Regions from separate parts of the Streptomyces sp. NPDC086787 genome, predicted to be linked through region 4. Evidence: riboswitches for the same ligand, from Rfam matches in the RefSeq annotation. Region 4 holds a riboswitch; each other region holds the start of a gene.

Region 1 (7,574 bases), on a different contig from region 4:
GCCGGACGGACGGGCCGAAGACGGGCACCGGGTCGTTCGGTCCCTTGCGCTGCCCGGACGGCCGTACGACGTCCGTGTCCGACACCACGACGGTGCCGGAGCGCCCGTGGTAGCCGATCGGCAGGTGCTTCCAGTTGGGCGTCAGCGTGTCGACGGCGTCGGGGCGGAACATCTGTCCCACGTTCCGCGCGTGGTTCTCCGACGCGTAGAAGTCGACGTAGTCGGCGACCTCGAACGGCAGGTGCAGGGTCACCGAGGACAGCGGGTGGAAGAGCGGCTCGATCACCTCGCGGTGCGAGGGCACGGTCACCCACGCGGTCAGCGCCCGCCGGATGTCCGACCACGCCGTACGGCCCGCGGCGAGCAGCGGGTTCAGGGTCGGGCGGGCCAGCAGGGAGGCGTACGGGGAGCCGAGCGCGTGCGCCGCCGCGCCCGCGTCGAGCACGTGGTCACCGAGGCGGACGCCGACGGTCCGTTCCCCGCCGCCGGGGGGTGAGAACACGCCGTAGGGAAGGTTGTGCGGGCCGAAGGGGTCGCCCTCAGGGACGTCGAAGGGGGGCATGGGGTGCTGCCTCGCTCTCATCCGTGCCAAGCATGGCCATCCGTTCCATGTGGTCTGGCCACACGTTACGGGTCGCCGGCCGCTCTTGGGCAGTGCCACCCGCCTGGTCGCAACTGCTCGGGGAGGCCGGGGAGTACGGCGGGCTTCGCGTCACGCTGATCACTCTGGAACACTCGGATCATGGCCGCGCCTCCCGTTCATACGCTCATCGCCACCGATCTGGACGGGACGCTTCTGCGCGGCGACGACACGTTCTCCGGGCGGTCCCGGGCGGCACTGGCACGGGCGGCGCGGGCGGGCGCCCGGCATCTGGTGGTGACGGGGCGCCCGGCGCCCAAGGTACGGACGCTGCTGGCGGACCTCGGATGCACGGGGCCGGCGGTGTGCGGCCAGGGCGCGCAACTGTACGACGCCGACACGGACCGCCTGTTGTGGTCGGTCACCCTGGACCGGGAACTGGCGGAGACCGCGCTCGGCAAGATCGAGGCCGAGGTGGGACAGGTGTACGCGGCCGTCGACCAGGACGGGGTGGCGGGGCTCACGCTGATCGAGCCCGGCTACCGCATGCCCCGTCCGGCCCTGCCCGCCGTACGGGTCGGACGGCGCGACGAGCTGTGGGTCGCGCCCATCAGCAAGGTTCTGGTGCGCCATGACGCCCTGTCCGACGACGAGTTGGCCGAGGCGGCACGGGCGGCGGTGGGCTCACTGGCGACGGTGACCATGTCCGGGCCCGGGACCGTGGAACTCCAGCCCCACGGCGTCACCAAGGCGACGGGCCTGGCGCTGGCCGCCGAGTGTCTCGGGCTGAGCCGTGAACAGGCCGTCGCGTTCGGGGACATGCCCAACGACATCCCAATGTTCGACTGGGCCGCCCACGGCGTCGCCATGGCCAACGCCCACCCCGCGCTCAAGGCGGTGGCGGACGAGGTCACCACGTCGAACGAGGACGACGGCGTCGCCGTCGTCCTCGAAAGACTCTTCTGACCCGGATCCGTCAGTACGCGCTCAGTACGCGCTGTTGACGTTGTCGATCGAGCCGTACCGCTTGGCGGCGTAGTTGCAGGCGGCGGTGATGTTCGCGACCGGGTCGTAGGGGTCGAAGGAGGTTCCGGCCACGTGGTACGCGTTGAACGTCGGGTCGATGACCTGGAGCAGGCCCTTCGACGGGATGCCCTTGGCCGCGTTGGAGTCCCAGAGGTTGATGGCCCTCGGGTTGCCGGACGACTCGCGCATGACGTTCTTGTGGATGCCGTTGTACGTGCCGGGTATGTGCTTCTCCGCCATGATCGCGAGGGACTCGCGGATCCAGCCGTCGAGGTTGTTCGGGTACCCGGCGAGGGTGGTGGAGGGCGTCGTGGCGGCCGAGGCGGCGTTCGCGCAGACGAGGGGGAGGGTGAGCACCGCGGCTCCGGTGCCGGCGAAGGCGATCCGGCGGACGAGGCGGGCGGTGCGTCGGGGCTGAGCGGCAGCGGGCATGGCGATATTCCTCTCCGTCGCCTGCGAGGTGAGCTGTCGGGTTCGGGCGGGAGGTGCCCGGCCGTGCCTCCGTCGTGAGGGGAGGGGTACGGCTTCACCCCTAGCCGTTCCGTGCGACGTGTGTCGTCCGGCCCGGCGACTTACCTGGTTCCCCCGCTCCTGCCTACGTGAATGTGTTCGCGGATCGGTTGCGTCGGACGGTGGCAGGATTCGGCGTCCGTTCGACGTGCCGGGAAGCTATGCGACAGCACATGTCGGCATCAAGTACCTGTTTCGTGGAACATCCCATTTGACCTTGATCTGAGGCGTATGGGGCACTTGATCCTTTGCGACCGCCAACCCTCAACTCGCTTGCGACAGAAGGGTGGAGGTGGATACCGGGAGGTGCGGGACGGCATCGGCCCCGCGTGACCCAATTCACGGAATAACAAGCACGGCAAATCGGACATGCAGGTCACGGGGGGTTTCGCGGGGTCCGCGCGAGGCACTCGTCAGGGGCGGAGTAAGTGAGTCCGCATTGCGGCGAATGGGTAAATATCCATCCATATCATTCGATCAAGAACATACCGGTCGTGATCCGAAACCGCCCGGGCTGTAACGGTGGGCGCTATCGGTGATCGAAACCTGACCGGATACGCTGACTTGAGTGGTGGCAGCGACCTATCGACAAACCGTGTGATCACCGGCAGACACCAGCAGACAGGAGACCCCTCGTGACCGTCGTCGGGCCGTTCGGGCTGAGCGTGCGGGACCAGGCTCTGGAAGCCGATGTCCAGGCCGGATTGGCGGCCGTCGAGGAAGGTTTGCTCGAAGCCACCAAGAGCGAGGTCCCCTTCATCACGGAGGCCGCACAGCATCTGGTGAAGGCGGGCGGCAAGAGGTTCCGGCCGCTGCTGGTGATGCTCGCGGCCCGTTTCGGCGACCCGTACGCGCCGGGTGTCGTCCCGTCCGCCGTGGTCGTCGAGCTGACCCACCTCGCGACGCTCTACCACGACGACGTGATGGACGAGGCGGCGGTGCGCCGCGGCGTGGACAGCGCCAACACCCGCTGGGGGAACTCGGTCGCCGTCCTCACCGGCGACTTCCTGTTCGCCCGCGCCTCGCAGATCCTCGCCGACCTCGGCCCCGAGGCGGTACGGGTACAGGCCCTCGCGTTCGAGCGGCTGGTCACCGGACAGATCCTGGAGACCGCGGGGCCGTCCGACGGCCGCGACCCGGTCGAGCACTACCTGGACGTGCTGGGCGGCAAGACGGGGTCGCTGGTGGCCGTGTCCTGCCGGTTCGGGGCGATGATGTCGGGCGCCGACGAGACGGTCGTGGACGTGCTCACCCAGTACGGCGAGCGGCTCGGCGTCGCCTTCCAGCTGGCCGACGACGTGCTGGACATCGCGTCCGACTCGCGCGAGTCGGGGAAGACGCCCGGCACCGACCTGCGGGAGGGCATCCCGACGCTCCCCGTGCTGCGGCTGCGGGAGCGGGCGGCCCGGCTCGGCCTGGCCGAGGACATCGCGCTCTGCGAACTGCTCGACTCCGACCTCACCGACGACGCCCGGCACGCGGAGGCGCTGACCGCCCTGCGCACGCATCCGGCGCTGGAGCAGGCACGCCGCGACACCGTGCGCTACGCCAAGGAGGCGCGGGCGGCGCTGGCCCCGCTGCCCGAGTGCGACTCGAAGACCGCCCTGACCGAGCTGTGCGACGCGGTGGTGCACCGGGCGGGCTGACGGCCGGCCCCGCCCCTCCGCCCGGCCGACCCCTACGGGTCGGCGGAGACGTCGCCACCCGGTGTCATACCCCAGGCGTACACCAAGCTGAGTCCGCGGACTGACGATTCCGGACGGCCGATTTGGTCAACTGGAAACCACGGAAATCACCACTGCTCACCGATTCGGGTGAGAATGGCGGCTCAGGGTGGGACCGAGTGGAGGACAGCCGCCGCCGACGACGGAGGTAAGGCACACATGGCACCGTACGAATCCGACGCCAGCAAGGGCGCCGCGGAGACCGACGAACCGCGCGCCGGCCGGCGCAAGGCCGCCCGGTACGTCGTACCGGGCGCGGTGGTGGGGGTGGCGGCGGCGACCATCGGACTGGTCCCGGCACTCGCCGCCTCCGGCGACCCCGACCTGCCGAAGATCACCGCGCAGCAGCTCATCGAGAAGATCGCCAAGTCGGACGTACAGCAGCTGTCCGGCACCGTGAAGGTCAGCACCGACCTGGGTCTGCCGGACCTCGGCGGCCTGGCGGGCGGTGTGCTCTCCGGTGTCGGCCAGTCCGGCGACGGCTCGTCCGCCGACCCGAGCACCAAGCTGACCGAACTGCTCACCGGCACGCACACCCTGCGCGTCGCCGCCGACGGCCCGGACCGCCAGAAGGTCTCGCTGATCGAGAGCGCCGCCGAGTACAGCCTCATCCACGACGGCAAGGACGTGTGGGGCTACGACAGCAAGTCCAACGAGGTCTACCACGGCACCGGCGCCGACCACGGCAAGGACCGCGGTGCGGGACGACAGGCGCCGCCCGCCACTCCGAAGGACTTCGCCGACGAGGCCCTGAAGTCCGTCGACGACACCACGTCGGTGACCGTGGACGGCACGGCGCGGGTGGCCGGCCGGGACGCCTACCGGCTGCTCGTCAAGCCGAAGCAGTCCGGCTCCACCGTCGGTGCGATCACCATCGCCGTCGACGCCAGGACCGGCCTGCCGCTGAAGTTCACCCTCACCCCGTCGAGCGGCGGCGCGGCCGTGGTCGACGCCGGGTTCACCCAGGTCAGCTTCGCCCGGCCGGCCGCCTCCACCTTCGACTTCACCCCGCCCAAGGGCGCGAAGGTCACCGAGCAGGGCGAGGAGAAGGCGAAGGGCTCCGGGCACGACCGCCCGGGCCCCGGAGGGGACTTCCCGGGCCTCGGTGAGGAGTTCGCGAAGGGCTTCAAGGGCGGCAAGGGTGGCGAGGGCTTCGACGTCCTCGGCGAGGGCTGGAACTCCGTCGCCACCTTCGAGACCGGAGCGAAGGGCGGCATGCCGTCCGGCTCCGAGGGCGGCGACCTGGGCGGATTCCTCGGCTCCTTCGGCGACAAGGTGAGCGGCAAGTTCGGCAAGGGCACGGTCTTCTCCACCCGCCTGGTCAACGCCCTGATCACGGAAGACGGCAAGGTCTACGTCGGCGCCGTGACCAAGGACGCCCTGGTCAAGGCGGCGAACACCGCGAAGTAGCACCGCGGAGCACCACCCCGGGTTCGACGAATCGAGGGAGCCGATGGACGAACCGTCCGCCACGGAGGCCCAGGCCCAGGCGGGGGACGCGGCACCGGTCGTCATCGACACCCGCGGCCTCACCAAGCGCTACCGAGGCGGACAGCTCGCCGTGGACGGTCTCGACCTGACCGTCCCGGCGGGCAGCGTCTTCGGCTTCCTCGGCCCCAACGGCTCCGGCAAGACCACCACCATCCGCATGCTGATGGGGCTGATCGAACCCACCTCCGGTACGGCACGCGTGCTGGGCCGCCCCATGCCGCGCTCCGCGCGTGCCGTACTCCCGCAGGTCGGCGCCCTCATCGAGGGCCCGGCCCTGTACGGCTTCCTCTCCGGCCGGGACAACCTCCTGCGCTACGACGCCGCCGACCCGACCGCCGACCCCCGCACCCGGCACACCCGCGTCGCGGCCGCGCTGGACCGGGTGGGGCTGACCGCGGCCGCGGGCAAGAAGGCGAAGGCGTACTCCCTGGGCATGAAGCAGCGCCTCGGGCTCGCGGCCGCCCTGCTCCAGCCGCGCAGACTCCTCGTCCTCGACGAGCCCACCAACGGACTCGACCCGCAGGGCATGCGGGAGATCCGCTCCCTGGTCCGGGAACTGGCCTCCGACGGCACGACCGTCTTCCTCTCCTCCCACCTCCTCGACGAGATCGAGCAGGTGTGCACGCACGCCGCGGTGATGGCACGGGGACGGCTCATCACCCAGGGCCCGGTGACCGAGCTGGCGGCCGGCGCGCACGGCCGGCTGGTGGTGCGCACCCCGGACCCGGGGGACGCGGCCCGTGTGCTCAAGGAGCGGGGCGTCACGGACCTCGCCGTCGCCGAGGACCGGGTGACCGGCGAACCACCGGACGGCGAACTCGCCGACCTCAACGCCGCGTTGGTGGCGGCCGGGGTGCGGGTGCGCGGCTTCTTCGTGGAACGGGCCTCGCTGGAGGACGCGTTCATGGCGCTGACCGGAGAGGGCTTCGATGTCGCGGGCTGAGACCGTACCGCCGCCGTCCGTGCGCGCCCCCGGCGCGCTGTGGACCCTCGGGCTGCTGCGCAACGAGCTGCTCACCACCCTGCGCCGCTGGCGCACGCTGGCACTGCTGGGTGTGCTGGCCGGGGTGCCGGTCCTGGTCGGCGTCGCGGTGAAGATGGAGACGCGGGGCGGCGCGCAGACCGGTCACGGCGGCGGGGACGGCCCCGCCTTCATCGCGCAGGTCACCAACAACGGCCTGTTCCTGGTCTTCACCGCGCTCGCGGCGACCCTCCCGTTCTTCCTGCCGATGGCCGTCGGCGTCATCGCGGGCGACGCCGTCGCGGGCGAGGCCGGCGCCGGCACCCTGCGCTATCTGCTGGTCGCCCCCGCCGGCCGCACCCGTCTGCTGCTCACCAAGTACGCGACGACGATGGCCTTCTGCCTGCTGGCCACCCTGGTGGTCGCGGTCACCGCGCTGGCCGTCGGCGCGCTGCTGTTCCCGCTCGGCGACCTGACCACCATCTCCGGCACCCGCATCGGCTTCGGTGAGGGCCTCGGCCGGGCGCTGCTGATCGCCCTGGTGGTCGCCACGTCACTGACCGGGATCGCGGCGCTCGGCCTGTTCGTGTCGACCCTGACCAACAGCGGGATCGCGGCCATGGCGACCACGGTGGGGCTGCTGATCACCGTGCAGATCCTCGACCAGATACCGCAGCTGCACGCGCTCCAGCCCTACCTCTTCTCCCACTACTGGCTGTCGTTCGCCGACCTGATGCGCGCCCCGGTCTACTGGGACGACCTGGTCAGGAACCTCGAGTTGCAGGCCCTGTACGCGATGGTGTTCGGCTCGGCGGCCTGGGCACGGTTCACGACGAAGGACATCAACGCGTAGGCATCAACGCGTAGGCGTCTCGAACGGGAACCGCGCGAGCGGCGCCTCCCGCGTGAAGAAGGTCTTCGCGCGCGCCGCCGCCTCGGGGTCGCGCGCTATGTCCCCGGGTGCGCTGCCGTTGCCCAGCAGCAACCCGCCGAAGCGCATCTTCAGATACGCCGCCGTGTTGCTGAGCGTCCCGGTCAGGGGGTCGGCCACCTCGAGCTCCCGGTGCGCGAGCGCGGTGACGCCCCAGAGGGTGCGTTCGGCCATGGTGGCCCTGAAGTCGGCGCCGGGGACACGCAGCCAGCCCGACCAGTGGTCCAGGTAGCGCTTGGTCTGGGCGGACAGCGAGTACCAGTACAGCGGCGAGACGATCACGATGTCCGTGGCCGCGAGGGTGGCGTCCAGGAGCAGGGCGGCCGCGCTGCCCGCGGGCGGCCGTACGTA
Region 2 (7,574 bases), on a different contig from region 4:
CGCGTCGGCCACCGCCTGCGCCGCCAGCGGGTCGGGGCCGGGGGCGCCACGCCGCCGCGACCAGTAGCCCGCGCCGATCAGCAGCTGGGACAGCACGAAGGCGAAGGCCAGCACCCCGCCGTTTCTCAGCATCGTCAGGAACACCCCGCAGCCGACCAGCGCGAACAGCACGGCGGTCAGGGCCTGCCCGTCGACCCGGCCGGTCAGCAGCTTGCGGACCTCGTTCTCCTCGTCGTCGGCGTACGGCACGAAGAGCCAGGCGAAACCGTAGAAGATGAGGCCGATTCCGCCGGCCACGGCGAGCACCGCGAGGGTGATCCGGTAGATCACGGGATCCATGTCCGTGTGCCGGCCCAGCCCGGCGCACACGCCCCCGACCATCCTGTGGCGCCGGTCGCGCCGGAACCTGGGGGACACCGCGGCCGTCGCGGCGTGCTCGTGATCCGTCATGGGTCCATGGTGACGGCCGCGGTGTCGGGACGGCAGCCGGGTTGACCCTGGGTGAACCCTGATATCGGCCCTGAGAGGGCCGGCGATCGCGAGCAGCCGGGCACGATCGCCGGGAGAGCCACGAAGATCGACGGAGTCCGAAGATCGGAAGATCGGCGGAGTCCGAAGATCAGGGGAGTCTAGGGGGCCGCCCCTGATGCCCCCGAAACCGCCGCCGTGTGACCATCGGTGGCATGCCGGAAGCCGCAGCAGCGCCCCTCGAAGACCCGCGGCCACCGCGCAAGCTCTACCGCAGCAGCGACGGCCGCTGGCTCGGGGGCGTGGCGCGGGGCCTCGCCGGGCACCTCGGGCTGCCCGTGATCTGGGTGCGCCTGGTGTTCGCCGGCCTGTTCCTGGCCGACGGACTCGGAGCCCTGCTGTACGCCGCGTTCTGGTTCTTCGTGCCGCTCGGCGTCGGCGGGGTCGGTGACCAGAAGCCGCCGTCCCTGGTCAGCACCGAGACCTCGCCGGACGGCCGCCGAAGACTCGTGACCCGTAAGCCGGACCGGGGCCAGATCGTCGCGCTGCTCCTCATGGTCGTCGTGGCCATGGTCTTCGTGAGCAGCGTCAACCTGGGCAACGGGGCCAAGGCGTATCTGCTGCCGGCCGTTCTCGTCGGTGCGGGCGTCGCCCTGGTCTGGCGCCAGGCGGACAACGCCCGCCGGGCCCGCTGGGTCGAGGTCGGCCGCCGCCGTCGCACCCTCACACTGCTGCGCGCGGTCGGCGGTGTCCTGCTCGTCACCGCCGGCGTCTCCGGCATCTTCGTGCTCCGCGGCTCCCCCTCCCACCTCGGCGCGGTCCTCCAGGCAGCCCTCGCGGTGCTCGTCGGCATAACCCTCCTCGCCGGGCCCTATCTGGTCCGGATGACCCAGGACCTCTCCGAGGAGCGCCTGATGCGCATCCGCGCCCAGGAACGGGCCGAGGTCGCCGCCCACGTCCACGACTCCGTGCTGCACACCCTCACCCTGATCCAGCGCAACGCGGAGAACGCGAACGAGGTGCGCCGTCTCGCCCGGGCCCAGGAGCGGGACCTGCGCGCCTGGCTCTACAAACCCGAGGGCACCGGCAAGGACGAGGACGAGGAACCGGTCACCCTCGCCGACGCGGTCAAGCGCAGCGCCGCCGAGGTCGAGGACAAGCACGGCGTCCCCATCGAGGTCGTCGTGGTCGGCGACTGCCCCCTCGACGAACGGCTCACGGCACAGATGCAGGCCGCGCGCGAGGCGATGGTGAACGCCGCCAAGTACGGTGGCGAGGGCGGCGCCGTGCAGGTCTACGCCGAGGTGGAGGGAAGGACGGTCTTCGTGTCCGTCCGGGACCGCGGGCCGGGCTTCGACCTCGACGCGATCCCGGCCGACCGTATGGGCGTCAGAGAATCGATCATCGGCCGTATGGAACGCAACGGCGGTACGGCAAGACTGAGAGCCGTGCCCGACGGCGGTACGGAGGTCGAGCTGGAGATGGAGAGGGTGGAGAAGACGTCATGAGCGACCCGACCGAGGCGAACGGCACGGCGGAAGCGGCGGAGGGCGGCGCGGCCGAACGCCGGGTACGGGTGGTCCTCGTGGACGACCACCGGATGTTCCGCACGGGCGTCCAGGCCGAGATCGGCCGGACCGAGGAGACCGGCGTCGAGGTCGTCGGCGAGGCCGCCGACGTCGACCAGGCCGTCACGGTGATCACCGCGACCCGGCCCGAGGTGGTCCTCCTCGACGTCCACCTCCCGGGCGGCGGCGGTGTGGAAGTGCTGCGCCGCTGCGCCGCGTTGGCGGCCGACGCCGAGCGGCCCGTCCGCTTCCTTGCGCTGTCCGTCTCCGACGCGGCGGAGGACGTCATCGGCGTCATCCGCGGCGGCGCGCGCGGCTACGTGACGAAGACGATCACGGGCACCGACCTGGTGGACTCCGTCTTCCGGGTCCAGGAGGGCGACGCCGTCTTCTCCCCGCGCCTGGCCGGGTTCGTACTGGACGCCTTCGCCTCCACCGACGCCCCGCCGGTCGACGAGGACCTGGACCGCCTCACCCAACGCGAACGCGAGGTACTGCGCCTGATCGCCCGTGGGTACGCCTACAAGGAGATCGCCAAGCAGCTGTTCATCTCGGTGAAGACGGTCGAGTCCCATGTCTCGGCGGTACTGCGCAAGCTCCAGCTGTCCAACCGTCACGAACTCACCCGGTGGGCCACGGCACGACGGCTGGTGTGACGCTCAGGCCACCCGCGTCGCCCCCGCGAACGGCATCTGGTCGATCGGGGCCAGACGCACCGGCGCCGACGGGTTCGGGGCGTGGATCATCCGGCCGTTGCCGACGTAGATGCCGACGTGGCTGATCCCCGAGTAGAAGAACACCAGGTCCCCGGGGCGCAGTTCGGAGCGGGAGACGCGCCGGCCCGCGTTGATCTGGGCGTAGGTCGTGCGGGGGAGGGAGAGCCCGGCGGAGCGGTACGCGGCCTGGGCGAGGCCCGAGCAGTCGAAGGCGTCGGGGCCGGTCGCGCCCCACACATAGGGGCTGCCGAGCTTGCGGTAGGCGTAGGCGACGGCGGCCGCGGCACGGGAGTCGGGGGCCGTGACGGAGCCGGGGGGCGTGAGCGGATCGCGTGCGTCGGGGGACGCCGACCTGGAGCCGCGGGCCGCGGTGGCGCCCGTCCCGTCGTATGCCGTGATCAGGCTCTGCTCACGCGGTGTGAGCCGGGACAGCAGCTCCCTCGCCTCGGCCAGCTTCCCGGTGACCGTCCTCTTCTCCCGCTTCAGCTCCGCCTGTCGGGACCTGAGCGACACCAGCTGCACCCGGGCGGCGCCACGCAGCTGCTCGATCTCCCGGAGCTGACTGTGCACCCGGGCCACGGCCCGGGACTGCCGGTCGGCCGCCAGGTCGGCGAAGGTGGCGCCCCGCAGATACCGGTCGGGGTCGCCGGAGAGCATCAGCCGCACCACGGGGTCGAAACCGCCGCTGCGGTACTGGGCGGCCGCCACCGTACCCAGCGTGTCCCGCGCCGTGTTGAGCCGCTCCTCGCCGCGGGCCGCCTCGTCGCGCAGCACGCTGAGCCGCCGTTCCGTCGCGTCGGCCTTCTCCTTGGCGCCGTTGTACTTCTCGGTGGCGGCCTCGGCCTCCTGGTACAGCTTGTCGACCCGCGCCTTGACCTGTGCCGAGGTCAGCTGCGGTGCGGCGTGCCCGGTGCCGTCGAAGGCGGTCGCGGTGGCCGCGCCCGCCAGGGCGAGGGTCGCCGCGGTGCGGGCGGTGCTGCCGCCCAGCGAACGCTGCCGGGGCTTGCGGTGCGCTGCCACCTGGGCCGTCACGTCCTTTCTCACGGCCGAGCTGTTTCGCGGGTCCGGCGGCGGCCCGCACAGGGGGAGCGAGCCGCCGCCGGACCCTTCTCGGCGGTGGTGGCCGACTGCCGCCCCTGGTTCTGGACGGCGGTGGGGAGCCGGTCACCTGGTGGAGGACGCTAAACCGGACGGTGTCGGCCCGGTAACAGCTGTGCGGAAGTGGCCCATTCGGGCGCCGTGGTGACCACATGTGATCGCGATCCGGGTCGGCGACACCGGCTTCGAGCAGCGTGGTGACCGAAGCGCCGGTTTCGGGTCGGGAGCGCGGGCGGGAGTGCTATGGGACGCGTCTCTGTGTGGGGGGCGGTGCCGAGGACGGGTCCGCATCCTGACTAGGCTCCGGAGCCATGGACGTACTCATCCATCTCTTCGTCGGCCTGCACATCATCGGCATCGCCGCACTCCTCGGCGGTTTCCTCACCCAGATGAAGGCGATGGGCCGTGGCACCGCCCGCTTCGTCCCGGCGATGCTGCACGGCGCGCTCACCATGCTGGTCACCGGAGTGATCCTGGTCGGCCTCAACCAGGCCGACGACCAGCACGTCAACAACATCAAGATCGGCGTGAAGCTGGCCCTGCTGATCGTGATCCTCGGGCTCGTCTACGTGAAGCGGGACGACGAACAGGTCGACAAGCGCCTCTTCGGCCTGGTGGGCCTGCTGACCACGGCCAACATCTTCATCGCCGTGCTCTGGACCTGACCGTCCCGCTTCCTTCCCCTCGGCCGCTCAGGCGGGGCGTACCACCCGGTGGATGATCGTCTCGCCGTCGTAGCGCACCGACTCCTCGCGCACACAGGCGCCCGGTTTCGGGGCGTGGATCATCGTGCCGTTGCCGATGTAGACGCCGACGTGGGTGCAGTCGTCGTAGAAGAACACCAGATCACCCGGCCGGGCGTCGGCCAGGGAGAGCGGTGCGCCCCAGACCGCCTGGAGACGGGAGTCGCGCGGCAGCTCGACGCCGGCCGTCTTCCAGGCCGCCTGGGTGAGGCCCGGGCCGTCGTACGAGCCGGGACCGGCCGCACCCCAGACGTACGGCTTGCCGATCTGCGCGCGGGCGAAGGCCACCGCCTGCTCGGCCCTGGTGGCGAACGAGGCTGCCGAGGGTATGGAGCCGTCGACGCCGATGGCGGCAGTGACGTCGCCGAGGATGGCGGCAGTGACGTCGGCGGGGAGGGCGACAGGGCCGTCGGTGGGGACGCTCCGCAGCGCGGTCAGCCGCTCCGACAGCAGCACGCGAGCCGCGGAGAGCTTCAGCTGCACGGCGGTCTTGGCGTCCTTCAGGTCCTCCTGGTCCGGCAGCTCGTGCCGCGGCGGCGCGGGCTCGGCCGGGGCTTCGGGGCCCGGGACGACCTCCTGCCTCTTCCGCACGGCCTGGCGCGCGTTCAGCCGGCCCATCAGCCTGGCCGGGCCGAAGTGGTCCTGCGGAAAGTCCGCGAGCATGACGGCGGCCGTCTCCGGCGCGGCGTCGCGCGCCCGCGGCCTGCCGGACCGCTCCCTGACCGGGTCGTGCTTCTCGGCCACCGGCGCGGTCCTACGGCGGTACAGGTCGTCGATCTTCCTCTCGATCTCCGCGGCGCTCGGCCCGGCTCCGTCGTCGGAGGGGGCGGCCCCGGGGGTCCGGGAGAGTACGGCCACCGGGGCGGGGGCCGTGGTGGCCGGGCCGGTGGCATGGGTGCCGACGGCGCGTGACTTGCGGTGCGACGCCAAAAGAGGCGACTCCTTCCATGCTCCGCCTACCGGGTTAGCTGTCGGGTTCGGGCGGGTGTTTCGGAAGGGTTGCCCTACGGCCGTGCCCCGTGCGGGACTGGGCCGATTCACCCCAGAGGTTCGGTGGGTCCCCGGCTCCGGCTGCCACGCGGTGGCACTCCGGACTCGGCGGAGGCCGTACGGCCCGGCGAGGTTCACCGGTAGAGGTCGTACGGCCTGTCCGTGACGGTAACCAACTCGTGTGGCTCATGTGAAGGTTGGCGAGGGATATGTCCGATACATTTCCGTGACCGGTTTCCGGAGTTCCGTTCATGTGATGGCACGTCTCCGGAGCGTGAGGCAACGGGGTGTCCAGGACCGGCAGCGCGCTGTCGGTGGGGCCCCCTAGACTCGGAGAGCGATGAGCAGCCTCTTTGACGACAGCTTCCTGGCGAACCTCCAAGCCCCGCGCGGCCACGCGGAGGAGCCCCCGCCACCGCCCGAGGACGACTACGCTCCGGAGCAGGTTCCGGACGATCTGTTCGGCGGGAAGTTCGACGTGCCGCCGGACCGGGAGGCGTACTACCGCGACGGCGCACCGCGTCCGCCGATCGACGCCGCAGCGCTCCTGGAGGGGCTCAACGAGAACCAGCGCGCGGCCGTGGTGCACGCCGGTTCCCCGCTGCTCATCGTGGCCGGCGCCGGCTCCGGCAAGACCCGGGTGCTCACCCACCGCATCGCCCATCTGCTCGGCGAGCGGCACGTGCACCCGGGCCAGATCCTCGCGATCACCTTCACCAACAAGGCCGCGGGCGAGATGAAGGAGCGCGTCGAGCAGCTCGTCGGCCCGCGTGCCAACGCGATGTGGGTGATGACCTTCCACAGCGCCTGCGTGCGCATCCTGCGCCGCGAGAGCAAGAAACTCGGCTTCACCTCGTCGTTCTCGATCTACGACGCCGCCGACAGCAAGCGCCTGATGGCCCTGGTCTGCCGCGACCTGGACCTCGACCCCAAGCGCTTTCCGCCCAAGTCCTTCAGCGCCAAGATCAGCAACCTGAAGAACGAGCTGATCGACGAGGAGGACTTCGCCGCCCGGGCGACCGACGGCTTCGAGAAGACCCTCGCCCAGGCCTACGCCCTCTACCAGTCACGGCTGCGCGAGGCCAACGCCCTCGACTTCGACGACCTGATCATGACGACGGTCAACCTGCTGCGCGCCTTCCCGGACGTCGCCGAGCACTACCGCCGCCGCTTCCGGCACGTCCTGGTGGACGAGTACCAGGACACCAACCACGCCCAGTACACGCTGGTCCGCGAGCTCGTCGGCACCGGCGCGCACGCCGAGGACGTCCCCCCGGGCGAGCCCGACCTGCCGCCCGCCGAACTGTGCGTCGTGGGTGACGCGGACCAGTCGATCTACGCCTTCCGCGGTGCGACCATCCGCAACATCCTCCAGTTCGAGGAGGACTACCCGGACGCGACGACGATCCTGCTGGAGCAGAACTACCGCTCCACCCAGACCATCCTGTCCGCCGCCAACGCGGTCATCGAGCGCAACGAGTCCCGCCGCCCGAAGAACCTGTGGACCAACGCGGGAGCGGGCGCGCGCATCACCGGCTATGTCGCCGACACCGAGCACGACGAGGCCCAGTTCGTCGCCGAAGAGATAGACCGTCTCACCGACGCGGGCGACGCGAAGGCGGGTGACGTCGCGGTCTTCTACCGCACCAACGCCCAGTCCCGTGTCTTCGAGGAGATCTTCATCCGCGTCGGCCTGCCCTACAAGGTCGTCGGCGGTGTCCGCTTCTACGAGCGCAAGGAGGTCCGGGACGTCCTCGCCTACCTGCGGGTGCTCGCCAACCCGGAGGACTCCGTCCCGCTGCGCCGGATCCTCAACGTGCCCAAGCGCGGCATCGGGGACCGCGCCGAAGCCATGATCGACGCCCTCGCCCAGCGCGAGAAGATCAGCTTCCCGCAGGCGCTCAGGCGCGTCGACGAGGCGTACGGCATGGCCGCGCGCTCCACCAACGCGGTCAAGCGGTTCAACACGCTGATGGAGGAGCTGCGCACGG
Region 3 (7,574 bases), on a different contig from region 4:
AGTACTCGGTCATCTCGGCGGCCGAGCGGGACTTGCCCTCGAACTCGTACTTGCCGTCCTTGTAGAACTCGGACGCGGCGACGTCGAGCGCGAGCGCGATCTGCTCGCCCGGGACGTAACCGGCCAGCTTGATGGCCTCGAGGATGAGGTCGAGCGCCTCACGGTTGGAGCCGAGGTCGGGGGCGAAGCCGCCCTCGTCGCCGAGACCGGTGGACAGTCCCTTGCCCTTCAGGACCTTCTTGAGGGTGTGGTAGACCTCGGCGCCCCAGCGCAGCGCCTCGGAGAAGGACTCCGCGCCGATCGGGGCGATCATGAACTCCTGGATGTCCACGTTGGAGTCGGCGTGCGAGCCGCCGTTCAGGATGTTCATCATCGGCACCGGCAGCAGGTGCGCGTTCGGGCCGCCCAGGTAGCGGAAGAGGGGCAGGTCGCTGGCCTCGGCTGCGGCGTGGGCGACGGCGAGGGAGACGCCGAGGATGGCGTTGGCACCCAGCGAGCCCTTGTTGTCGGTGGCGTCCAGGTCGAACATCGCCTGGTCGATCAGGCGCTGCTCGGTGGCGTCGTAGCCGACCAGCTCGGGGCCGATCTGCTCGATCACGGCGAGGACGGCCTTCTCGACGCCCTTGCCGAGGTAGCGGTTCTGGTCGCCGTCACGGAGCTCGACGGCCTCGAAGGCACCGGTGGAGGCGCCGGACGGAACGGCGGCACGACCCGTGCTGCCGTCGTCGAGGCCGACCTCGACCTCGACCGTGGGGTTGCCTCGGGAGTCCAGGATTTCCCGGGCTACGACGACGTCGATGGACGGCACGAGCATCTCCTTCTTGGGATGTGACGCTGGAAGTGCGGGGCTGGTGTGCCTTGCGCCTAGAGCCTATCCGTCCCGGGAGCGTCGGCCATCGACCGACCGCCCCATGGACAGGGAGACCGCAGGAACAGGGAGACCGTACACATTGTTCCACGACGGAACAAAGAGGGGCGGCAATTCGCGAGACGGAGCGGCAGTGCGGGAGACACGAACGCGGGAGACAGAACAGAACCCCGCCCCGGTGCGTGCGGGGGAACACGCGCCGGGGCGGGGAGACCGGGGGGGGCGGGGAGCCCGTGGGGACGGGGGTGTCCGTCAGCCCAGGTGCAGCTGCTGACCCGGGTAGATGAGGTCCGCGTCCTTGATGATGTCGTCGTTCCGCTCGAACAGCTTCTGCCAGCCGCCGCGCACCTTGTGCTTCGCGGCGATGGAGCTGAGGGTGTCGCCCTTGACGACCCGGTACTCGCCGTCGCCCTTCTTGACCTTCTCACCGGTCGGGGTGGTGACGGTCTTCGGCTTGGGCTTGGCGGTGTGCTTGCTCGGGGCCGGGCGGTCGACGGAGCGGGAGGCGGCCTTGGGCTCGGCGGAGCGGTCGGCGGACTTCGTGGTGTTAGACGCGGAGCCGCCGGTGTAGGCGGCGCGGGACAGACCCTTGCCGCAGACCGGCCAGGCACCCTTGCCCTGTCCGGCGAGGACCTTCTCGGCGATCTCGATCTGCTGCGACTTGGTCGCCTTGTCGGCGGTGGCGGCGTACTTCGTGCCGCCGTAACCGGCCCAGGTGGAGGCCGAGAACTGGACGCCGCCGTAGAAGCCGTTACCGGTGTTGATCGACCAGTTGCCGCCGGACTCGCACTGGGCGACGGCGTCCCACTCGGAGGCGGTGGCGGCGGAGGCGGTACCGGAGGCCACCAGCGGAGCGGCGACAGCGGCGCCGGTCACTCCGGCGATCGCGATGACGCGAGCGTGGACGGGCCTGGAGGGACGGCGGTGCTTGCCCTTGGCGGAAAACAGCATGTTGGGATCCCCTCACCGACGCCTGCGAGGTGAGCTGTCGGGTTCGGGCCGGTTGAGTTGCCCGGCCACTCCTCCCCCTGGGAGATGTGGCTCCACCCCTAGCCGCCCCGGTCAACTGTCCGGCGCGGCACTTACCTTGGGTCCCCCGCTCCTGCCTGCGGCGCTTGCGCGTCGTCTGTTCCCGTGCGGCCGCTGGCAGGATTCGGCGTTGCGACAGCCGGGGCTCGTGATGGCGAGCGGTCCTGACCGTAGACAGGCGCCCGGGGGATTTTCAAAGACGATCAGGGCTTCTGAGACTCATCCCACACTTTCACCAAACCGGACATTATATGCGAACAAGGGCGCCAACTTGCCCTATTCGCCGTCCGTTTCGGTACCGATTTCCAGGGTCTGACCGGGCATGATGGCGTTCGGGTCGCCTCCGATGGCGACCTTGTTGGCGGCGTAGAGCGCACGCCATCCGCCGTCCACGTCAAGGGAGTCGGCGATGGAGCAGAGGGTGTCGCCGACGCGCACCGTGTAGCTCTGCGAGGCATGTCGGCCCGACGACGCGGGGCCCTGTCCGCTTGCTTCACTTTCGTCCGCACTCGCGCCCCGGTGACGACCGCCGGCCGCGGCACCGGTGTCGACCAGGTTCCAAGACCCGGCCTCCTCGGCCGATTTGTCCGAGTCGGAGGTGGCGCCCTCGGTGGGCGAGCCGTCACCCTCCTGCGAACCGTCCGCCCCGGAAGGTGCCGACTTGTCCGACTTTGCTGAGCCGTCGGAATCGGCGGACCCGGCGGGGTCGCCCTTCTTGTCGGCACCCTCACCCGCGTCGGCGTCCGACGACGAGGAGCCCGGCACCGAGGAGCCCGGCGCCTTGGACGAGTCACCCGAGTCGGGTGAGCCGGAGGGGGTGGAGGGGGTGGAGGGGGTGCCGGAAGCACCAGAAGAACCGGACAAACCGGAAGAACCAGACGAACCCGAGGAGCCGTCCGCGTCGGGCGACGCGGACCCTACGCCCGTGTCCACGTCGACGGACCCGGAGTTCGAGGTGAGCCCGGAGAGTAGAGCGCAGGTGGCCCAGTGGGCGGTGCCCTTGCGGTCGAGGATCCGCTCGGCGACGGCTATCTGCTGCGAACGGCTGGCCTCGTCCGGGCTGGCCGCGTAGTCGAGACCGCCGTACTCGTCCCAGTCGTCCTGGGACAGCTGGAGTCCGCCGTAGTAGCCGTTGCCGGTGTTGGCGCTCCAGGAGCCGCCGCTCTCGCACTCGGCCACCTTGTCCCATGTGGTGCCCTCGGCCGCGCTGGCGCTCGCCGCGCCGAGCAGCGGGATGGCGATGGCGGAGCCGGCCACTCCCGCCGCCACGAGGAGAGCCGGAGCCTGACGGGGGCGACGGTGACGACCGTTCCCGGAGAGCATGCGGAGACCTTTCGCGCGACAGCGGTGACCGGTGCGGCACGCGAAACCCATGTGCCGCACTGACGAGTGAACGTATCCACTGACGATCACTTGTCACAAGTTCATGCCGCGCAGATCACGTGAAGATCACATAGTTGAAGGTTCATCACCTTCGGGCCGGACGGGAGTGAACTCCACCGGCAAGGTGCGCAGCCCCCGCATGATGAGCCCGCCGCGCCACCGCAGTTCGGCCGGATCCACCGCGAGCCGGAGATCGGGGAGGCGGGTGAGCAGGGTGGCGAGCGCGGTCTGCCCCTCGAGGCGGGCGAGCGGCGCCCCGACGCAGTAGTGGATGCCGTGGCCGTATCCAAGATGCTGGTTGTCGCGTCGTCCGAGATCGAGGACGTCCGGGTCGGCGAACCGCTCCGGGTCCCGGTCGGCGGCGGCGAGCACGACGAGCACCGGATCGCCGGGCGCGATGTGCTGCCCGCCGATGGTGAGCGGCTCGGTCGCGAACCGCCAGGTGGCCAGCTCGACCGGTCCGTCGTACCGCAGGAGTTCCTCCACCCCGGTCTCCAGGAGGTCCCGTTCGTTGCGGGCGAGCGACTCCTGGAGGCGGTTCCGCTGCCCGGGGTGGGTCAGCAGGGCGTAGGTGCCGTTGCCGATGAGGTTGACGGTCGTCTCGAACCCGGCGAACAGCAGGATGAACGCCATGGCCGCGGCCTCGTTCTCGGTGAGGTGCTCGCCGTGGTCGGAGGCGCGGATGAGCCCGGAGATGAGGTCTTCGCCCGGCGCGGGGACGTCGGGCAGCGCCGCACGCTTCTTGTGGATCAGCTCGGCGAGGTAGCCCCGCATCTTCTTGACCGACCGCGCGACCCCGCCCCGCGGTCCTCCCCCGTGCCGGATCATCATTCCCGCCCAGTCGCGGAAGTCGTCCTGGTCCTCGCGCGGAACACCGAGCATGTCGCAGATGGCGTAGATCGGCAGCGGGAACGCGAACTCGTGGATGAGGTCGGCCGATCCCTCTCCGGCGAACCGGTCGATGAGCCCGTCGGTGAGCTCCTGCACCCGGGAGCCGAACTCGGCGGCCCTGCGGGGTGTGAACGCCTTGCTGACCAGCCGCCGCAGCCTGGTGTGGTCCGGCGGATCGATGTTGAGCAGGTGCGTCATCAGCTCGGCCTTGCGCTCACCGGGGATACCGGTCCTGCCCCTGGCGTGCGCGGGCTCGTCATGATGCGCCGGGTTCTTCGACAGCCGCTGGTCGGCCAGCGCCTGCTTGGCGTCGGTGTAGCGGGTGACCAGCCAGGCCTCCACTCCGCTCGGCAGCTTCGTCCGGTGCACGGGGGCGTGCTCGCGCAGCCAGGCGTAGGCGGGGTAGGGGTCGCTGGCGAACTCCCAGGTGAACAGCTCGGGAGCGGGCGGGACAGCGGACGGCTGACAGGGCTGGTCGGTCACTCCCCGACGGTATCCGGCACCGGCGCGGAACCACGCCGCGGGAGGTCCCGGAGGGCCGGGCCGCCCCGCCCCGCCCCGCGCCGCGCCGCGGTCAGGGTCGGGTCTCCACCCCCTCCGCCGCCCGAATCGCGTCGCGGTAGGCGCGGGCCGCCGCGCGCAGGGATGTCTCCGGGTCGATGCCTGCCGCCTCGGCGCGGACCGCGAGGCCGAGGAGTTCGTAGCCGATGCCATCGCCCTCGGGAAGCGCCACGTCAAGGCCGGCCGTGCGGGTGCGGGCGGCGAGCTTGGCGGCCAGGGCGAGGCCGGGCTGCCCCAGGGGGATGCCGTCGGTCACGGAGGAGCGGCGCTTCTCCTCCGCCTTGGTACGCAGCCAGTGCGCCTTGACCTCCTCGGGGGTGTCGGCCCGCTCGTCGCCGAAGACGTGCGGGTGGCGGTGGATCAGTTTGGCGACGATGCCGCCCGCCACGTCGTCGATGGAGAAGGGGACGTCCGGGTCGTCCTCGGCTATCCGGGAGTGGAAGACGACCTGGAGCAGGACGTCCCCCAGTTCTTCCCTCAGCTCGTCGCGGTCGCCGGCCTCGATCGCCTCGACGAGTTCGTACGCCTCCTCGATGCCGTACTTGGCAAGGCCCAGGTGCGTCTGGCGGGACGACCAGGGGCACTCGGCGCGGATGCGGTCCATGACCTGAACGAGGTCGAGAAGACGGGCGCCCGGCAGGTCGTAGGAGGCGGGGAGCAGCTCCAGCTCGGGCATCCGGACCCGGCCCGAGCCGGCCAGGCGGGCCAGACCGTCGGTGAGGGTGGGCTCGCCCTCGCCCGAGGCGACGACCACCACGGTGTGGCCGCCCGCGCAGGCGTCCACCAGTTCCCCGGCGGTGGGTGCCACCTCGTCCACGGATATCCCGGCCTCGCGCAGATAGGGCAGCTGCGGATGGGCCCCGTCCGAGCACAGCACCCGGTCGGCGGCGTGCAGTGCCTGCCAGGCGGGCCAGGACAGGAGCCCGGGGGCGACGCGGTGGCTGGTGGTGAGCAGGACGACCCGGCCGGGGGCCGCGTCCGGGCCGGGTTCCCTGACTGCTTCGAGGCTGGTGGTGTTCACACTTCGAACGTAACGCACACCCGCCTGCCACCCCGCGAGTTGTCCACAGGCAACACCCGGAAGTCCGATCGTACGACTGGACTGCGTCCTTATGCCGGCTGCTGCGTCCCTACGCCGGCTGCTGCACCCCGGCCGCCGTGACATCCCGTACCCACGGAGTCTTCGCGTCCACGCGGCTGCTCTTCTGCACGTCCCACGTGCCGTAGCGCGGATTGAGGTCGATGTGCAGCTCGCCCGACGCGGTGGACAGTGCCTTCCAGAAGGCGGGCTGGGTCGTGTCGGTGCCGAGCCTCTGGGCCAGCTTCCGGGCCTCCACCTGGAGGCGGAGGTTCTCGTCGAGCCGTGCCGGGGCGACGCCGTACTTCTGCAGCCAGGCCGTCTGCAGCGCCTCCGGGCTGCCTGCCTGCTGTTCCAGGCCGGCGCGCATCTGCTGGATCTCCTTGCGGTCGACCGTGATGCCCTGGTCCTGCGCCGCCCGGTGCAGCACCTGGTCGAGCACCATGTTGTGCAGGGTGTCGCGGGTGAGGCTGCTGGTGGAGGCGAGTACCTGCTGGTACTGCGTCTCGTCCGGCGTCGCCGCCCGCTGCGCCCGGCGCACCTCGTTCACCCTGCCCTCCAGCTGGGCGACGGTGATCCGCTGGCCGCCGACGACCGCCGCGGCGCCCGGATGCGCGTCGTTTCCACAGGCGGTGAGCAGCGGGACCGCGGCGGCGATCGCGGCGGACAGGACGAGCGCGGTGCGACGGCGGCGGTGCAAGGAAGCCTCCCGAGGAGATTGTGCGGCGGTGCACAAAGTCTTGCGGTGATCGATGGTAGGCAGTGGGCAGGCTCCGGCCAACCCATTCGACCAACGATTCACGAGCGCTTCGGGCACCGTCGCGCCCCGCCTGACGACTTCCGGCGACGTCCGGCGCCGTAAGCCGGTGCCGGGCCCGCTGGTGCCGGGTCAGCCGGTGATGGCCACCGGGGCGTCCCAGGCGTCACGGTCCACGGTGATCGTGTAGCCGCCCCGGGTCTCCTTGCTGTTGACCAAGTACTGGTGCGCCCGGCTGTGATCGGTGAACTGGCTCGCGCCGAACGGCCAGTCGGCGGTCGTGGTGCTCTGCTTGTCCCACAGGGCGTACCAGAGGTTGCCGGGCAGGTCGGTCTTGTCCTTGGCGTTCGCGACGGCCTTGGCACTGGAGCTGGTGAAGCCGTAGTAGCCGGAGCGGTACGTCTTGGCGCGCAGTTGCTTGGAGAAAGCGCGCACATAGGTCAGCACGGCGTTGTTGCACGCCGTGTTCGTCGTGTCGTACGCCTCCATGTCGAGGTAGATCGGGCTCCCCGTCTTCATACCGAGCGCGGCGGCCTTGGCCACGGCGTCGTTGGCGTCGCTGGTGCCGAGCGAGGCGGCGGAGGCGGGGGTGATCTTCTCCGGGCTGGAGCCGGTCTGGCAGGGCGGCTGCGCGCCGACGTAGAGCGGGACGAGCTTCCAGCCGGCGGAGCTGACGGACTTGACCCAGGAGGCGGTGAGGTTGGGCTGGGCGCAGCCGCGGTTCTTGCCGCCCACGTAGACGGCGGCGGCGCCGTAGTAGCCGTCCGTGCGCCATGCCTTCATCGCGGACAGGGAGGGGGCGGTGCAGGTGTCGAAGGCGCGTCCGGTGTACGTGCGCTGCGCGGGCCAGGTAGTGGCGGCCATGGAGGCCTGCGCGGCGATGCCCGCACCGGCGACCACGGCGGCGCCCGCCACGGCCCACGTGGCGTATCTGCGCTTCTTCGACTGCCGATGGCTGGACATGGACGACCCCACCCCGTGATCAGGAACAACTAGAGGAACAACTG
Region 4 (7,574 bases):
AGTCCGCCCCGCACACTTCGGACCGCCGCCGGGAGCCCGCGCACCGAGGAGAACCAACCCCATGACCGCCCCCCTCGTCTCGCTCGTGTGGACCGACCACGTCACCGGCCGCCAGGGCTTCCTGGTCGTCGACCGGCTGGTGCGCGGGGTGGCCAGCGGCGGTCTGCGCATGCGTCCCGGATGCACCCTCGACGAGGTGGCCGGACTCGCCCGCGGCATGACCATGAAGGAGGCCCTCCACTACGACCCCGAGAGCCGCTATGTGCCCCTGGGCGGTGCCAAGGGCGGCATCGACTGCGACCCCCGGGCGCCCGAGGCGTACGGGCTGCTGGTGCGCTACCTGCGCGCGATGCGGCCGTACGTCGAGAGTTGCTGGACCACGGGCGAGGATCTCGGCCTGACCCAGGACCTGGTCGACCGCGCCGCCGCCGAGGCGGGTCTGGTGTCGTCGATCCAGGCGGTGTATCCGCTGCTCGACGACGAGACCGCGGCGCGGCGCAGGCTCGCGGACGCCTTCGCGGTCGAGGTGGACGGCATCGGTCTGGGCGAGCTGGCCGGCGGCTGCGGGGTCGCCGAGTCGGTGCTCACCGCCCTGGACCGGGCCGGGGTGCCGCACGCCGGGACGCGGGTCTGTGTGCAGGGGCTCGGCACCATGGGCGGGGCGACCGCCCGCTTCCTGGCGCGGGCGGGCCTGACCGTCGTGGCCGTCGCCGATGTCAGGGGCACCATCGCCAACCCGGCGGGTCTCGACGTCGAGGCGCTGCTCACCGCGCGGGACGCGTACGGCGCCGTCGACCGGGCCGTGCTGCGTCCCGGCGACCGCGAACTGCCGGGTGACGCCTGGCTGTCCGCCGAGGCCGACGTGCTGGTGCCGGCGGCCGTGTCGTACGTGGTCGACGCCGCCGCCCAGCATCGGATCCGGGCACGCTGGGTCGTGGAGGCGGCCAATATGCCGGTGCTGCCCGAGGCGGAGGAGCTGCTGTCCGCGCGCGGGGTGACCGTGCTGCCGGACGTGGTGGTCAACTCCGGGACGAACGCCTGGTGGTGGTGGACGCTGTTCGGTGACATCGGCCCCGACGCGGACGAGGCGTTCACCCACATACGGCGCTCGATGCGGGCCCTGGTCGAACTGATGCTGGCGCGCGCCGAGGCCGACGCCACGACCCCGCGCGCGGCCGCCCACGCCATCGTGGCGGACCGGCTGCCGGTGATCGCCGAGCGGTTCGGGTGGTACCGGTAGGTCCACGGATCCGGGTGGTGGGCGGACGTTTGGACCAGGTCCTGTCACAAGGCATACGGGAGTTCGCATAGGGGAGTTCGACGACAAGCCCTAGGGTGACCGCGTGACGAGACGGCGGCTGAGTGTGGCGGAGCGGCGGGAGGAGCTGTTGCGGGCCGCCGTGGAGCAGATCGAGGCGCGGGGTGTGGCGGCGGTCAGGATCTCCGACGTGGCCTCGTCCCTCGGGGTGAGCAACGCGCTTGTGCTGTACCACTTCTCGACCAAGGAGAAGCTGGTCGCCGCCGCGTTCGCGTTCGCGGCCGAGGACGATCTGACGCGGCTGCGGGCACTGCTGGGCCGCCGTACGACCGCGCTGCGCCGACTGCGGGCCGCGATGCGGTGGTACGCGCCGACCGGGCCGGCCAAGGGGTGGCGGCTGTGGATCGAGGGCTGGGCGGTGGCACTGCGCGAACCGGCGCTGCGCGAGGTCGCCCGGGGCCTGGACAGGCAGTGGAAGGCGGCCATCGCCGGAGTCATCGCGGAAGGCGTGGCGGCGGGCGAGTTCGAGTGCCCGGACCCGGAGGGGGCGGCGCTCAGGCTGACGGCCCTGCTGGACGGGCTCGCCGTGCAGCTGACGTCGTACGCGGGCGCGGTTCCCCGATCCCGGGCGCGCCAGTGGGTGGACGAGGCTCTCGCCCGTGAACTGGGGCCCGTCCGGCAACGGTGAGCGGCGGCGCCCGGTCGAAGCGCCGCCGTTCGGTCACCGGTCGTCGTCGGGCCGTCAGGCCACCGAGGCGATCCGCGTTCTGATGTCATCGGGGGACAACGCCCCCTTGGCCGTCACATGGTCGCCCGACGACTCCCCGCGCAGCCGTCGTCCGATCCACGGCACCAGGTACTCGCGGGCCCAGTGGACGTCGTCGCGGCGCACGTCGAGCGTGCTGCGCGGCGGCAGCGGTGGCCAGGGCTGGTCCGGGTCGGCCGGGACCTCGAGGCCCAGGACCTGCCCGGCGCGCAGCGCCACCCGGGTGTGTCCCTCGGGTGAGAGGTGGAGCCGGTCGCCGTCCCAGGCCCGGCGGTCCTGCACGGTCTTCAGGGACCACAGGTCCAGCACCGGGCAGCCGTACCGGTCGGCGATGGCCCGGACATGCCCGTTGTACGTGGCGATCTTGCCACGCAGACGCTTCATCACGGGCACGTCGCGGGTGTCGAACCCGGTCGTCACCAGCACCGTGCCCGCCGCCTCGGTGAGCTGGGCCACCGCACGCTCGAAGCGTTCGGCCACCTCGTCCGGGTCGGTGCCGGGGCGGATGATGTCGTTGCCGCCCGCGCAGAAGGACACGAGGTCGGGCGCGAGCGCCACGGCCTGCGGGAGCTGGTCCGCCACGATCTGGTCGAGCAGTTTGCCGCGCACTGCGAGGTTGTTGTAGTCGAAGTCGCCCTCCGGGCGACGGTCCGCGAGCAGCACCGCGAACCGGTCGGCCCATCCGACGTATGCCCCGTCGGGGCCGGGGTCGCCGACGCCCTCGGTGAAGCTGTCCCCCACCGCCACGTACGACCCGATCACTGATCTGTTGTCACTCTTCGAATCGTCTGTCACATCGCCCCATGATTCACCTTCGCATGTGACTTACGCGATCGTAGGAAGGGGTTGACGAACGGTGAGATAAGCCACGCTTAAAGAATTTGTCAATGCCGGAATAGGGTGCACCCGGGGGGTGTTGACGGGCCCGGACACACCGAAGGCCGGACCCGGGGATCACAGGGATCGCGGGTCCGGCCTTTCGGTCCGTGACGGGTGGTGCCGGTCAGCCGACGGAGACGCCGTGGCCGCGGAGGTAGGCGACCGGGTCCACGTCGGAGCCGTAGTTCGGGGTGGTACGGATCTCGAAGTGGAGGTGCGGGCCGGTCACGTTGCCGGTCGCGCCGGAGAGTCCGAGCTGCTGACCCGCGGTCACGCTCTGGCCCGCCGACACGGAGAGCTGGGACAGGTGGGCGTACTGCGCGTAGTAGCCGTCGCTCAGCTTGATGACGACCTGGTTGCCGTACGCACCGCCCCACCCGGCGGAGACGACGGTGCCCGCGCCGACGGCCTTGACCGGGGTGCCGGTCGGGACGACGAAGTCGACACCGGTGTGGTAGCCGCTGGACCAGTGACTGCCCGCCACGTGGTAGGCGGTACCGATGCCGCCGCCCGACACGGGGCGGGTGTAACCGGTCGAGGCGGTGGCGGTCTGCTCCGGGGCGGCCTTGGCGGCGGGCGCCGGGGCCTCCTTGGCCTGCGGGGCGGCGGACGGCTTCGCGGCCGGGGCGGAGAAGGACGACTGCCGCGGCTGGGCCGGGGCCTCGTGGGCCGCCGTGGCCTTCTTGCCCAGGGTGAGCTTCAGACCGGGGTGGATCAGCGAGGGGTCGCCGCCGATGGCCTCGCGGTTGTCGTGGTAGATCCGCTGCCAGCCGCCGCGCACCTGCTGCTTGGCGGCGATCTTGGACAGGTAGTCACCGGACCGCACCGTGTACGTGCGTGCGTGCGAGTGGGCCGAGGCCGGGCGCTCGGGCTTCGTCTGCTTCGCGACGGCGGGAAGCGACTGGACGGCCTTCTCGGGAGCGGCCGCGGGGGCCGCGTGGGCGCCGGCGGCTCCCATCAGCGGCAGGGCCAGCGCGGCACCGCCGGTACCGGCGACCGCTATGGAGCGGGAGAAGCGGCGGGTCTTGGGACGGCGGTGCTTACCCTTCGCGGGCATGGCGAATTCCTCTCCGGCGCCTGCGAGGTGAGCTGTCGGGTTCGGACTGGAGATGCCCGGCCGCAGTGGAGACGCGGCTTCACCCCTAGCCTGTTCCGGAGACCGGAACAGGCGGTGTTGCCTGTGGGTCCCCCGCTTCCTGCCGTACACGGGTGAGTGTGTGGGGACTCCGGGCGGCGGCAGGATTCGGCGTTCCGTCCGGATTGATGGTGAACGTAAGCGAGCGCGCCGCGAACGGACAAGAAGAAAATTCCTTGTGTCCGGCTTTCGCTTGATCCGTTACCGGAATTCCCGGTCACCCTCCGTGAATTCCCCGCTCGATTCCCTCCTCAATTCCCGGGAACGGCACCGCGATTACGTGAACATGACGCACGACGGACGGTCACCATATGACCCTCCTCACGCACGCCCCCCCAATTCGGACATTCAACTCAGATGCGACGTAGTCGAAGAACTGTCGCGTCGAGGTCACCCCGGAGCCCAGTGCTCAGCCCGTGGTGCAGCAGCACGGCACCCCGATGGATATCACCGGTTTCGCGGCATTCGTACGATGCTGTCGGGTCGAGCCCGCGCAGCCGCGGCGCCGGGACCGGCTCGCCGTAGTGCTGTGCCTGGAGCCAGGCGAGTACGACCGTCTCGCCCCCGAGCGTGTACTGCACCGCGCTCAGTCCGCCCTCCGGGGGCCGCAGCCGGTACAGCTCGCCGTGCTGCACGACCGGGCGGATCTCCTTGTAGAGCCGCACCCACTCCCGGGCCGCGGTAAGTTCCGCCTCGGTCCACTCCGAGAGGTCGCCACCGATGCCGAGGACCCCGGCCATGGCGCTGACGAACCGGAGGCGCAGTGCGCTGACCCTGCCGTTGAGCTGTGTGTTCGGACTGTCGGTGACCCAGGCGGCCATGATCCGCGCGGGGTGGATCTGACTGAACCCGTGCTGGATGGCGAGCCGGTCCAGCGGGTCGGTGTTGTCGGAGGTCCACACCTGGTCCGTGCGGCTCATCACACCGAGGTCGATCCGGCCGCCGCCGCCCGAGCAGGACTCGAACGCCACACCCGGGTGGGCCGCCCGCAGCCGGTCCAGCAGGGCGTAGAAGGCACGCACATGGTCGGTCCAGAGCCGCTGCGGGTAGGGGTCGCCCGGCCAGCCCGGGTCGGTGAAGCAGCGGTTGAAGTCCCACTTCACATAGTCGATGGGCGCCCCGGAGAGCAGGCCGTCGAGCTGCTCCCACAGATACCGCTGGACGTCCTCGCGAGCCAGGTTGAGCACCAGCTGGTTGCGCAGCTCCGTGCGCTCGCGTCCCGGCTGGTACTGCACCCAGTCGGGGTGTGCGCGGTACAGGTCGCTGTCCGGGTTGACCATCTCGGGCTCGACCCAGATGCCGAACCGCATCCCCAGGGCGTGCACCTGGTCGGCCAGTGGTGCGAGGCCGTCCGGGAAGCGGTCGGGGTTGGGTGTCCAGTCGCCGAGTCCGGCCCGGTCGCTGACCCGGGCGCCGAACCAGCCGTCGTCGACCACGAACAGCTCCACTCCGATCGACGCCGCGCGGCGGGCGAGCGCGGTCTGCCGCTCCTCGGAGATGTCGAAGTACGTGGCCTCCCAGGAGTTGAACAGCACGGGCCGGTCCTGCTCGGCGTCCGGGATGACGTGGGCCCGCTGGTAGGCGTGCCAGGCGCGGCTCGCGCCACCGAAGCCGCCGTCGCTCCACAGCCCCGCGAAGACCGGGGTCGTGTACGACTCCCCGGCGCCCAGCATCAGCAGGCCCGAGTCGTCGTGGCCCGCCCCTCCGGTGATCTGCACGCGCGCGTCGGGCAGTTGGGCGACCGCGATCCGCCAGGACCCCGACCAGCCCAGCACGCAGCCGTACACCTCGCCGCGCTCCTCGGTGGCGTCCGTGTCCAGCGCGACCCAGGGCAGGTGCTGGTGGCCGGTGTGGCCGCGGCGGCTGCCGATCACCTTTTCCCCGTAGGTGAGCGGTGCCGCGGTGAGCCGGGACTCGGCGGCCCAGCGGCCGTGCAGCTGGGACAGCCGCCAGCCCTCCCGGTCGGGCAGGGTCCAGGTGGCCGCGTCGGCGCGGAGCAGTTCCACGCGCGCGGGACCCGCGTTGTCGACGGTCACCCAGCGCTCGATCACGTCCGCGCGCATCCGGTAGTGGAGCGTGACGGACAGCCCGTCGTCGTGGAAGCGCAACCGCAGTCCGCCGTCCTCGGTCTCGTACCCCGCGAAGGTCCACTCGGTGCCGCGCCGCTGGTCCGTGCGCACGGACAGGGCCGGGCGGACGAAGCGGGGGCCGCCCTCGACCGGGTACTCCTCGCGACCGTCGAGCGGCGACTCGAAGGGCCGGTAGACCGGCAGCGGGCGTACGGCGAGTGCCTCGGCGTCGGCGAGCGCGATCCTCGGCCCCCAGTGGAGGTGCAGCAGTTCGTCCGCCTCGGTGAGGTGCAGCGCGTAGCCGCTGGCCGGTCCGGACAGCAGCCAGGTGCGGCCGTCCTCCGCGATGTCCACCGTGTTTGCCGTGTCCACCATGTGCACCGTGCTCGCTATTTCCACCCTCTCCACCCTCTCCAGGACTTCCACGACGGAGCGCCCGCACAGGTCCAAACAGATCCGCTCAAGCCCGAACATCATCGAGGGTGGTGGGACTTCGGGGCAATGCCTGTGGACAACTCGTCGCCCGAGGAAACCCATGTCGTATCGTCAACGGAGTGCCCGTGGGCGAGCCGCGCCGACGGGGCAGACCGGGAGGAGCCCCCGTGACCCAGCAGGTCCCGTCGACCGAGCCCGAGCTGGCCGGTGTGCGCAACTTCCGTGACGTGGGCGGTCTGCCGACGACGGACGGGCGGCGGGTGCGGTTCGGTCTGCTGTTCCGCAGCGGTCACCTGGCACACGCGACCGAGGAGGACGCGCGGTTCCTCACCTCCCTGGGCCTGCACACGATCTTCGACTTCCGCAATTCGGCCGACCAGAAGCTGGAAGGCGCCGATGTGGAACTGCCCGGCGTGCGGAACGTGAACCTTCCGCTGAGCGACCCGGCGGACGGCGCCGAGTTCTGGAAGATGGTCCGCGACGGCGAGATCGAGCAGCTGCGCGGAATCCTGGCCGACGGCAAGGCTGCGGACCGGATGATCGCCTCCTACCGGAAGATGATCAAGGAACGGACCGCCGAGCACTCCCGGGTGCTGCACTCGCTCGCCGAGGACAGCGTGCCCGCCCTGATGCACTGCGCCGCGGGCAAGGACCGGGCCGGTCTGTCGATAGCCGTCACGCTGCTCGCCCTCGGCGTGGAGCGCGACGCCGTCCTCGCCGACTATCTGGAGTCGAACGCCAAGCACCGCCGGTACAAGGTGCATCGCAACGGCAGCTCGGCCGGCGCGTACTCCCCCGAGGTCATGGAGTTGCTGAGCCCTCTGTTCGAGGCGCGGGCCGAGTATCTGGCGGCGGCGCTGGAGACCCTTGAGGAGACCTGGGGCGGAGTCGACACCTACCTGGTGGAGGGACTCGGTCTCGCCCCGGCCACCCGGGAGCGGCTGCGCGAGCGTCTGCTCAACTGACGGCGGACGCGGCGGCGACGCGCGTCCGCCCGGCGTCAGCTCTTGGCGCCGACCGTGAACAGCACGT

Evidence for each region. Region 4 has a riboswitch for cyclic di-AMP ahead of ACIPK3_RS06495 (peptidoglycan DD-metalloendopeptidase family protein). Riboswitches for the same ligand answer to the same signal wherever they lie in the genome.
Region 1: linked by a shared signal. The riboswitch ahead of ACIPK3_RS30090 (transglycosylase SLT domain-containing protein) and the one ahead of ACIPK3_RS06495 (peptidoglycan DD-metalloendopeptidase family protein) in region 4 are both predicted to bind cyclic di-AMP.
Region 2: linked by a shared signal. The riboswitch ahead of ACIPK3_RS20375 (C40 family peptidase) and the one ahead of ACIPK3_RS06495 (peptidoglycan DD-metalloendopeptidase family protein) in region 4 are both predicted to bind cyclic di-AMP.
Region 3: linked by a shared signal. The riboswitch ahead of ACIPK3_RS16100 (transglycosylase family protein) and the one ahead of ACIPK3_RS06495 (peptidoglycan DD-metalloendopeptidase family protein) in region 4 are both predicted to bind cyclic di-AMP.

Annotation. Positions count from the first base shown of each region.
Region 1 is NZ_JBIVBC010000018.1:94,848-102,421, forward strand. It holds gene fahA (fumarylacetoacetase) at 1-562, opposite strand, end outside; gene ACIPK3_RS30085 (HAD family hydrolase) at 743-1,546, shown strand; gene ACIPK3_RS30090 (transglycosylase SLT domain-containing protein) at 1,568-2,038, opposite strand; cyclic di-AMP (ydaO/yuaA leader) riboswitch at 2,044-2,264, opposite strand; gene ACIPK3_RS30095 (polyprenyl synthetase family protein) at 2,752-3,762, shown strand; gene ACIPK3_RS30100 (outer membrane lipoprotein carrier protein LolA) at 4,000-5,250, shown strand; gene ACIPK3_RS30105 (ABC transporter ATP-binding protein) at 5,294-6,274, shown strand; gene ACIPK3_RS30110 (ABC transporter permease) at 6,261-7,145, shown strand; gene ACIPK3_RS30115 (flavodoxin family protein) at 7,149-7,574, opposite strand, start outside.
Region 2 is NZ_JBIVBC010000008.1:53,392-60,965, forward strand. It holds gene ACIPK3_RS20350 (PspC domain-containing protein) at 1-450, opposite strand, end outside; gene ACIPK3_RS20355 (PspC domain-containing protein) at 684-1,976, shown strand; gene ACIPK3_RS20360 (LuxR C-terminal-related transcriptional regulator) at 1,973-2,692, shown strand; gene ACIPK3_RS20365 (NlpC/P60 family protein) at 2,696-3,772, opposite strand; gene ACIPK3_RS20370 (hypothetical protein) at 4,162-4,515, shown strand; gene ACIPK3_RS20375 (C40 family peptidase) at 4,543-5,523, opposite strand; cyclic di-AMP (ydaO/yuaA leader) riboswitch at 5,532-5,704, opposite strand; gene pcrA (DNA helicase PcrA) at 5,924-7,574, shown strand, end outside.
Region 3 is NZ_JBIVBC010000005.1:395,228-402,801, reverse strand. It holds gene eno (phosphopyruvate hydratase) at 1-814, opposite strand, end outside; gene ACIPK3_RS16100 (transglycosylase family protein) at 1,121-1,819, opposite strand; cyclic di-AMP (ydaO/yuaA leader) riboswitch at 1,824-1,992, opposite strand; gene ACIPK3_RS16095 (transglycosylase family protein) at 2,174-3,220, opposite strand; gene ACIPK3_RS16090 (cytochrome P450) at 3,347-4,654, opposite strand; gene ACIPK3_RS16085 (nucleoside triphosphate pyrophosphohydrolase) at 4,746-5,753, opposite strand; gene ACIPK3_RS16080 (SurA N-terminal domain-containing protein) at 5,863-6,510, opposite strand; gene ACIPK3_RS16075 (glycoside hydrolase domain-containing protein) at 6,700-7,530, opposite strand.
Region 4 is NZ_JBIVBC010000002.1:80,001-87,574, reverse strand. It holds gene ACIPK3_RS06510 (Glu/Leu/Phe/Val dehydrogenase dimerization domain-containing protein) at 62-1,240, shown strand; gene ACIPK3_RS06505 (TetR family transcriptional regulator C-terminal domain-containing protein) at 1,344-1,946, shown strand; gene ACIPK3_RS06500 (SGNH/GDSL hydrolase family protein) at 2,001-2,786, opposite strand; gene ACIPK3_RS06495 (peptidoglycan DD-metalloendopeptidase family protein) at 3,028-3,960, opposite strand; cyclic di-AMP (ydaO/yuaA leader) riboswitch at 3,965-4,125, opposite strand; gene ACIPK3_RS06490 (alpha-galactosidase) at 4,392-6,482, opposite strand; gene ACIPK3_RS06485 (tyrosine-protein phosphatase) at 6,710-7,507, shown strand; gene ACIPK3_RS06480 (DUF6126 family protein) at 7,543-7,574, opposite strand, start outside.